2 regions of the Stutzerimonas chloritidismutans genome follow, and region 2 is predicted to be linked to the other one. Evidence: predicted binding sites of a transcription regulator. Region 2 holds the regulator's gene; the other holds the start of a gene.
What was found. The regulator LexA, encoded in region 2, represses DNA repair genes until DNA is damaged. The targets are predictions, from matches to a motif close to CTGTNTNNNNANACAG.

Region 1 (4,442 bases), 1.9 Mb from region 2:
GAGGCGGCCGGTCTGGTAGTTCGGCACAACTTCGATGGTGGTCATGCCGTCTTCGAGCTGGCCGACGGCGGGCATCACGACCACATGGTCTGCGTCGATAGCGGCGACGTCATCGAGTTTTTCGATCCCGAGATCGAGAAGTTGCAGAAAGAAATCGTCAAGCGTCACGGCTACGAGCTGGTGGATCACAATCTGGTGCTCTACGTGCGCAAAAAAGACTGATCCAGACATATGAAAAAGGCGGCCAAGGCCGCCTTTTTTGTGCCTGGCTGCCGGGCTCAGGCTTGTGCGGAGGTGACCATCTGTCGGGCATGTGCCAGAGACTGCTCGGTCAGGTCGACGCCGCCGAGCATTCGCGCGATTTCCTCGACGCGGCCGTTCTGATCCAGTTCTGCGACGGCAGTGCGGGTTTCATCCGCCCCGCGAGCCTTGTGCACGAACAGGTGGTGATGTCCTTGGGCGGCGACTTGGGGCAGGTGGGTGACGGTCAGCACCTGGCCGCGCTCACCGAGGCGGCGCAACAGCTGGCCGACAATCTCCGCGGTCGGGCCGCCGATACCCACGTCGACTTCATCGAACACCAGCGTCGGTACGCGGGATGTCTGCGCGGTGATCACCTGAATCGCCAGGCTGATGCGTGATAGTTCACCCCCGGATGCGACTTTGGCCAGTGCGCGCAGGGGCTGGCCCGGGTTGGCGCTGACCAGGAACTCGACCTGCTCCAGGCCGTAGGGCATCAGTTCGCCTTCGGCTGCAGGCTTGAGTTGCACGCTGAATCTGCCGCCTGGCATACCCAGTCTTTGAATCTCTACCTCGACAGCGCTGGCCAGCTGTTCGGCCGCGGCCTGGCGCATGCGGCTGAGTTCTCCGGCTTTTTCTTCGTAGTGCCGAGCGTAGGCCGCCAGTTCTTCACCGAGGCGCTCGACTGCTTCGTCGTCGGCGTTCAGCACTTCTAGCTCCTCCAGCAGCTGCTGGTGCAGGTTGGGCAGTTCGGTCGGTTGCACGCGGTGCTTGCGAGCGAGGGTGTAGATGGTATCCAGCCGCTCTTCCAGCATCTGCTGGCGCTCCGGATCGGCGTCGAAGTGATCGACGAAGCGGTTCAGCTCGCCGATCGCCTCTTCGACCTGAATCTGCGCGCTCGCCAGCAGATTGACTGCTTCGCTCAGGGCTTGAGGTTGGTTCTGGAAGGCGCTCAGACGCTGCAGGCTGCTGGTCAGTGCCGACAGCACGTTGCCGGCATCGCTCTCGCTGCACAGCTCCATGACTTGGCGGCAGGCGCCGAGCAACTGCTCAGCATTGGCCAGGTTCTTGTGTTCGCGCTCGAGTTGCTCCAGTTCGTTCTCGCCCAGCGCCAGGTTCTCCAGCTCTTCCAGCTGGTAGCTGAGCAATTGGTGGCGTGCGCGCTGTTCGTCGCCACTGTTGCTCAGGCGTTCCAGGGTCTGTCGCGTCTGCCGCCAGCGCTGGGCGGCCAGCTGGACCTGTCGCGCCAGCTCCTGGTTGCCGCTGTACTCATCGAGCAGGCGCCGATGGGTGTCGATCTTCAGCAGGGATTGATGCTCATGCTGGCTGTGGATATCGATAAGCAGCTCGCCCAGCGACTTGAGGTCGCTCTGCGGACAAGGGGTGCCGTTGATGTAGCCGCGGGAACGACCTTCGGCGGTGATGACGCGGCGCAGGATGCAGGGCCCGTCATGGTCCATGTCGCGCTCCGCGAGCCAGGCGCGGGCGTCGGGAATATCGTCCAGGTCGAAGCTGGCAAGAATGTCGGCCTTGTCGGCGCCGATGCGCACCACGCTGCTGTCGGCCCGGTCGCCCAACGTCAGGCCGAGGGCATCGAGCATGATCGACTTGCCTGCGCCGGTTTCTCCGCTGATGACGCTCATGCCGCGTTTCAGCTCGAGGTCGAGGTGCTCGACGATGGCGTAGTTGTGGACCGATAGATGAACCAGCATGGCAAGGGCTCCCGATTTGCGTGGCTGGGTATTTATACAGTGGTTTTCCTGGGCGCTACAAGCGTTGAAGGATGAATGTGCGGTTGCTCGTCATTTCGCTGGGCGCTCTTCGCTTTCCGCCCTTGAAGCCTGTTTTCGCGCCCCCATATAGCGGCACAAGCGCGGGTTTGCTGCCCGCTGATCGTATAGAGAGGAGGACCTATGGCCGACGAGCAGAACCTGGATAACCAGAACCCGGAAGCGCCCGAGCACTCGGAAGCGGACGTAGCCGAGGATCTGGCCGCCCGCGTGCAGTCGCTGGAAGAGCAGCTGGCCGCTGCGCAGGACCAGTCACTGCGCGTTGCGGCTGAGCTGCAGAACATCCGCCGGCGCGCCGAGCAGGATGTGGAAAAGGCGCACAAGTTCGCCCTGGAAAAGTTTGCCGGTGATCTGCTTGCCGTTGCCGACAGTCTCGAGCGTGGCCTTGAGCTGTCCAGTGCTGATGACGAAGCGGTCAAGCCCATGCGTGAGGGCGTCGAGCTGACCCTCAAGCTGCTTCAGGACACGCTGGCGCGTCACCAGCTCGAGCAGCTCGATCCGCATGGCGAGCCGTTCAATCCTGAGCATCACCAAGCCATGGCCATGGAAGAAAGCACCCATGTCGAGCCGGGCAGCGTGCTTAAGGTGTTCCAGAAAGGTTACCTACTCAACGGTCGCCTGCTGCGTCCGGCGATGGTCGTCGTCAGCAAGGCGCCTGCCGATGTGCCGCCTTCGATTGATGAGAAGGCTTGAAATCCGGTTGCCGACCCCCATCTGGTAGCCAAGCGTTTTTGTGTTACCCGCAGCCGGTAAAACAGGCGCGGACCAATCGAAATTTGGAGAGCGAATTAAATGGGCAAGATCATCGGTATCGACCTGGGAACCACCAACTCCTGCGTCTCGATTCTGGAAAACGGCAAGGCCAAGGTAATTGAAAATGCCGAAGGCGGCCGTACCACTCCGTCGATCATCGCGTACGCGAACGACGGCGAAATTCTGGTTGGTCAGTCGGCCAAGCGCCAGGCAGTGACCAACCCGCACAACACCCTGTATGCGGTGAAGCGTCTGATCGGTCGTCGCTTTGACGAAGACGTCGTGCAGAAAGACATTCAGATGGTCCCTTACAAGATCGTCAAGGCCGACAACAGCGACGCCTGGGTCGAGGTGAATGGCCAGAAAATGGCGCCGCCGCAGATCTCCGCTGAAATCCTGAAGAAGATGAAGAAGACCGCCGAGGACTACCTCGGTGAGCCGGTGACCGAGGCGGTGATCACCGTTCCGGCCTACTTCAACGACAGCCAGCGTCAGGCCACCAAGGATGCCGGTCGTATCGCCGGTCTGGATGTCAAGCGCATCATCAACGAGCCGACCGCGGCTGCGCTGGCATACGGCATGGACAAGGCCAAGGGCGACCACACCGTGATCGTCTATGACCTGGGTGGCGGCACCTTCGACGTGTCGGTGATCGAGATCGCTGAAGTCGATGGCGAGCATCAATTCGAAGTATTGGCCACCAACGGTGACACCTTCCTCGGTGGTGAGGACTTCGACATTCGCCTGATCGACTACCTCGTCGACGAGTTCAAGAAAGAAACCGGCATGAACCTCAAGGGTGATCCGCTGGCGATGCAGCGCCTGAAGGAAGCAGCAGAGAAGGCCAAGATCGAGCTGTCCTCCAGTCAGCAGACCGACGTCAACCTGCCATACATCACCGCAGACTCGACCGGTCCTAAGCACCTGAACGTGAAGATCTCCCGGGCCAAGCTGGAAGCGCTGGTCGAGGATCTGGTGCAGCGCACCATCGAGCCTTGCCGAATCGCGTTGAAGGATGCCGGTGTCGACGTTTCGAAGATCGACGACGTGATCCTGGTTGGTGGCCAGACCCGCATGCCGCTGGTGCAGCAGAAGGTTGCCGAATTCTTCGGTAAGGAAGCACGCAAGGACGTCAACCCGGACGAAGCCGTCGCCATGGGTGCTGCCATTCAGGGCGCGGTCCTGGCCGGTGACGTCAAGGACGTGCTGCTGCTCGACGTATCGCCGCTGACCCTGGGTATCGAAACCCTGGGCGGCGTGATGACTCCGCTGATCGAGAAGAACACCACCATCCCGACCAAGAAGTCGCAGGTGTTCTCCACTGCCGACGACAACCAGAGCGCCGTGACCATTCACGTGCTGCAGGGCGAGCGCAAGCAGGCTACGCAGAACAAGTCGCTGGGCCGCTTCGACCTGGCCGAGATTCCGCCGGCACCGCGTGGCATGCCGCAGATCGAGGTCACCTTCGACATCGACGCCAACGGCATCCTGCACGTGTCCGCCAAGGACAAGGCCACCGGCAAGCAGCAGTCCATCGTGATCAAGGCCAACTCCGGTCTGTCCGAGGAGGAAATCGAGCAGATGGTCCGCGATGCCGAGGCGAATGCCGAGGAAGACCGCAAGTTCGAGGAGTTGGCCACCGCACGTAACCAGGGCGAC
Region 2 (4,442 bases):
CACGGATGAACGCGTCGATCAGCACTACGGCGGCCTGCGGATCGCCTTCGAATGCACGCGTTCCCACCACGGCACTGCGCTGGTGGTCAAGATCGAGAACCGGTGCGAAGCTGAAATCCAGGCCCGCAGCGAGTACCTCGGTCGCCATCACCCAGCCGCAGGCTTCCGCCAGCCGCGGCGCGTCGGAGCAGCGCGCAAGTTCGCGCATCGGCGGAAGCCGTACGAAACCCTGGCGCAGCCGCTGGACGCGGCCACCCTCCTGGTCCACCGCCAACAGCAGGTCTGGCCGCACGGCTCGAATCGATCGGCACAGCTCGTCGACCTGGCGCGAGTGCTCGATATTTCGGGCAAACAGAATAAGCCCGCCGACCTCGGGCTGGCGAAGCAGCTGGCGATCCTCGGCAGTCAACCAGGTACCAGCAATGTCCAGCATCAGTGAACCGTGCATATGCAGAAGGGATCCTTATTCGAGTTCAGCGGCAGCCCAATCGGGACAGGGCGCCTCGTCGATGCGCACCGCACAGTGAGGCGGCACCAATGGGAAGAGTTGCAGCAGGTCGGCATTGCGCATGCGAATACAACCGTGGGAAAGAGGTACGCCCATCGGCTCACAATCGGGGGTGCCGTGAATGTAGATGTAACGGCGGAAGGTATCGACCTGCCCCTGGCGATTGACCCCTGGCTCGCACCCGCTGAGCCAGAGAATCCGGGTCAGGATCCAGTCACGACCGGGAGAAATTCCGTGAAGCTCAGGGGACCATACCTCCCTCGTCCAGCGCCGCCCGCGCAACACCGCACCTTGAGGCAAACCGTCACCGAGGCGCGCACGCACCTGATGCAGACCGCGCGGCGTGCAACCAGAACCGTTCAGCTCGCCCGCACCATTGCGTGCCGTAGAGACAGAAAAGCGCAGACGCAACTGGCCCTCGGCGAAGCCATAGAGCTGCTGATCGGCGATGGAAATATGCAGAAAATCGAGAAATGCCATGGGCGGCTAGCTTAGCCGATCACCCGGCAGGCTTGTAGCTCAAGCCTTCGCCGGGATAGCCACTGCGTTGCGCCGCGCGATCGGTTGCGCCGCCGCCAGCGTGTTGTCATCAATGCCACTGTCGGCGCGCATGCCGGCCGCGAGAAACGGCACCATCATACGCATGACCTGCTCGATCGAGGTTCTGACGCCAAAATCGTTCTCGGAAATAGCGCGCAGTGCCTTGATACCCGACATGCTGAATGCCGCCGCACCAAGCATGAAGTGCACACGCCAGAACAGTTCGATGGGCGGAATGGCCGGCGCCGCGTCATGCACCTTGAGCATGTAGCGACGGAACACCTTGCCGTACATGTCTTCCAGATAGCGTCGCAGGTGGCCCTGGCTCTGACTGAAAGACAAGCCCAGCAGGCGCATGAAGATGGACAGATCATCGCCGCTGCGCGGTTTGACCGCCAAGGCTTGCTCGACGAGGATTTCCAGCAATTCCTCGAGCGTGTCCTTCTTGTCGGTCAATGCCTCGCGTCGATCCAGTTCACGCTCGAGACTGGCACAGAATGGCCCGAGAAAACGCGAGAACACCGCCTGGATCAGCGCCTTCTTCGAACCGAAATGATAGTTCACTGCCGCGAGGTTGACCCCAGCCTTGCTGGTGATCAGGCGAAGCGAGGTTTCGGCGAAGCCTTTTTCCGCGAACAGCTGTTCCGCTGCATCAAGAATGCGCTCAACTGTTTCCGACTGCGCCATGCCCCCTCCGAAAGACAAACAACTGTTTGAAACTTACGTTTCACCGACCGGCAAGTCAACCACGAAACGCCTTGTGGCACTAGCGTCATTGTCGCAGACAGACCACGGAGCACGCCGGATGTGCTTTCAAAACCATCATAATCATTCGTTGCCAAGGCCGGATCACTGTATATAATCCCAGTCACTGTATAAAAGAACAGAGACCGACATGATCAAGCTGACGCCTCGCCAGACGGAAATCCTCGCGTTCATCAAGCGCTGCCTGGAAGACAATGGGTATCCACCCACTCGCGCAGAGATCGCTCAGGAACTCGGCTTCAAGTCACCCAACGCTGCCGAAGAACATCTCAAGGCACTTGCCCGCAAGGGCGCTATCGAGATGACGCCCGGGGCGTCTCGCGGGATACGTATTCCGGACTTCGAACCCGCCGCATCCGAAAACGGCCTGCCGATCATCGGCCGCGTTGCTGCCGGCGCGCCGATTCTGGCGCAGCAACATGTCGAAGAATCCTGCCAGATCAGCCCCGCGTTTTTCCATCCGCGCGCCGATTATCTGCTGCGTGTCCACGGCATGAGCATGAAGGACGTCGGCATTTTTGATGGCGACCTGCTTGCCGTGCACACCACCCGCGAGGCCCGCAACGGCCAGATCGTGGTTGCTCGCGTCGGTGACGAAGTCACGGTGAAGCGTTTCAAGCGTGACGGCAAGAAGGTTTGGCTGTTGGCTGAAAACCCCGAGTTCGCGCCCATCGAGGTCGACCTCGAACAGCAGGAACTGGTGATAGAAGGCTTGAGTGTCGGCGTAATCCGCCGCTAAGGAGAAGGTTCATGCAGTACCAGACCAGCACTTCCCGGCCCCAACTTTCGTTGTTCGACGGCGTCATTGCGCAAAGCCTGGCACCGTTTGGCAACCTGAAACCACGCAACAAACCCGAGCAGGACAAGGAATATCTGAGCGAGTTGAGCCTGAGTGGCAGCAGCGAGCACTGCCACCTGCTGCTTGCCCCGATCCTGCGTGAACTCGGCGATGCAGCGGACAGCCGCTGGCTGACGCTGATTGCCCCGCCTGCTTTCCTCTCGCAGAACTGGCTGCGCAAGTGCGGTCTGAATCGCGAACGCATCATCCTGCTGCAGCCACGCGACGCCGAGGGCGCGATGGAACTCGCCTGCAAAGCCCTGGCCTCGGGGTGCAGCCATACCGTGGTCAGCTGGTTTGATCAGCTCGATGGGGCAACACGTAGCAAACTATGCGCAGCCGCCAGCCTGGGCGCAGCTCAGAGTCTGAATATTCGTCTCGGATGTTGAACCGCACGGCACAGGGACGTGCTGAAAATCGCGGATGGAATCCTGAAGCTATAACGCTCGAGCAATAGCTCACTCAGTGCAGAACACGCGGCTCTTCATCGTCGCGCTCGAAATCCCCTTCCGACATGCGACCGGCCATCTGAACGCCGACATTGAACATCGCCTTGGCAATCTCGACGTGCTGCCCCTGTAGAAATAGCTTGGCGTCTTCCGAAAAATTCAGCGTGACCAACACCTCTTCGTCCTCGGCACGACGAAGCACGATGCGCCCGTCAGGTAGCTCGACGATTTCCAGAAAAGATGTAGGCATGGATCAGCTCCGCGTGAAAGGCGGCCATTGTAGCAGCCGACCAGCCTCAGGACAGCCTTTGCAGGTCTCAAGCTCCTTTCGCTAGCAACACCCCGATAGGTAGCAGCATCATGCAGCCGTGCATTGCCCGACCAACAAAACAATGCGGCTATGGATACCGACACGTAGCATGCACAAAAAAAGCGCGCGCCGGCGCTCGATAAGGATTGTGTATGACAACCCGCACCTTGCTGCTTACCGCCTTGGCCATGCTTGCATTTGCCGGCAACTCGATCCTATGCCGTATCGCCTTGCGGGACACCGCTATTGACCCGGCCAGCTTCACCGGCCTCCGTATACTGGCCGGAGCGCTCACGCTCTGGCTAATGTTGCGAATCGGCACGCCGAGACAATCGCAGGGCGGAGATTGGTTCAGCGCCTTGGCGCTGTTCATCTACGCCGCTAGTTTTTCCTACGCCTATATCAACCTGGATGCCGGAGCCGGCGCCCTGCTGCTGTTCGGCGCGGTGCAGTTGAGCATGCTTGCTTGGGGATTGCTGCGGGGCGAGCGCTTTAGCGCTTGGCAGATTGTCGGCTTGCTGTTGGCATTGAGCGGATTGCTGATTCTGCTGCTGCCGGGAAGCAGCGCGCCGGCATTGGACGGCGCACTGCTCATGCTGCTGTCCGGTGTCGCCTGGGGCATCTATTCGCTGCGTGGACGGGGCGCGAGCAATCCCCTTGCAGCAACTGCGGGCAATTTCATCAAGGCCGTGCCGCTGGCAGCAGTGCTTTGTCTGGTGACGCTTGGCCAGCAGCAATGGGATGCGCCAGGAATCGTGTACGCCCTGCTCTCCGGGGCGCTGACCTCTGGGGTCGGCTACGCCATCTGGTACGCGGCGCTGCCCGGTCTTGCGGCAATACAGGCGGCGAGCGTCCAGCTCAGCGTTCCGCTACTCACAGCCATCGCCGGGACTGTGCTGCTGGGTGAAGCGTTGACGGCAACGCTGATCATCTCAGGTGCGGCGATTCTCGGCGGCATCGCCATGGTCCTGAGTATCAGGCACCGCGGCTGACGCCACGGTCCCGAGTGTCACCATTCGGTCAACGACTCAC

Region 1: a site for LexA is predicted at 1,977-1,992, ahead of recN (DNA repair protein RecN). Genes of this name have one in related genera too.

Annotation. Positions count from the first base shown of each region.
Region 1 is NZ_CP086067.1:860,996-865,437, forward strand. It holds gene fur (ferric iron uptake transcriptional regulator) at 1-222, shown strand, start outside; gene recN (DNA repair protein RecN) at 279-1,952, opposite strand; gene grpE (nucleotide exchange factor GrpE) at 2,154-2,723, shown strand; gene dnaK (molecular chaperone DnaK) at 2,823-4,442, shown strand, end outside.
Region 2 is NZ_CP086067.1:2,751,540-2,755,981, forward strand. It holds gene nagZ (beta-N-acetylhexosaminidase) at 1-448, opposite strand, end outside; gene LLJ08_RS12670 (L,D-transpeptidase) at 464-988, opposite strand; gene LLJ08_RS12675 (TetR/AcrR family transcriptional regulator) at 1,028-1,735, opposite strand; gene lexA (transcriptional repressor LexA) at 1,944-2,552, shown strand; gene sulA (SOS-induced cell division inhibitor SulA) at 2,564-3,040, shown strand; gene LLJ08_RS12690 (hypothetical protein) at 3,114-3,350, opposite strand; gene LLJ08_RS12695 (DMT family transporter) at 3,563-4,402, shown strand; gene LLJ08_RS12700 (DUF6586 family protein) at 4,420-4,442, opposite strand, start outside.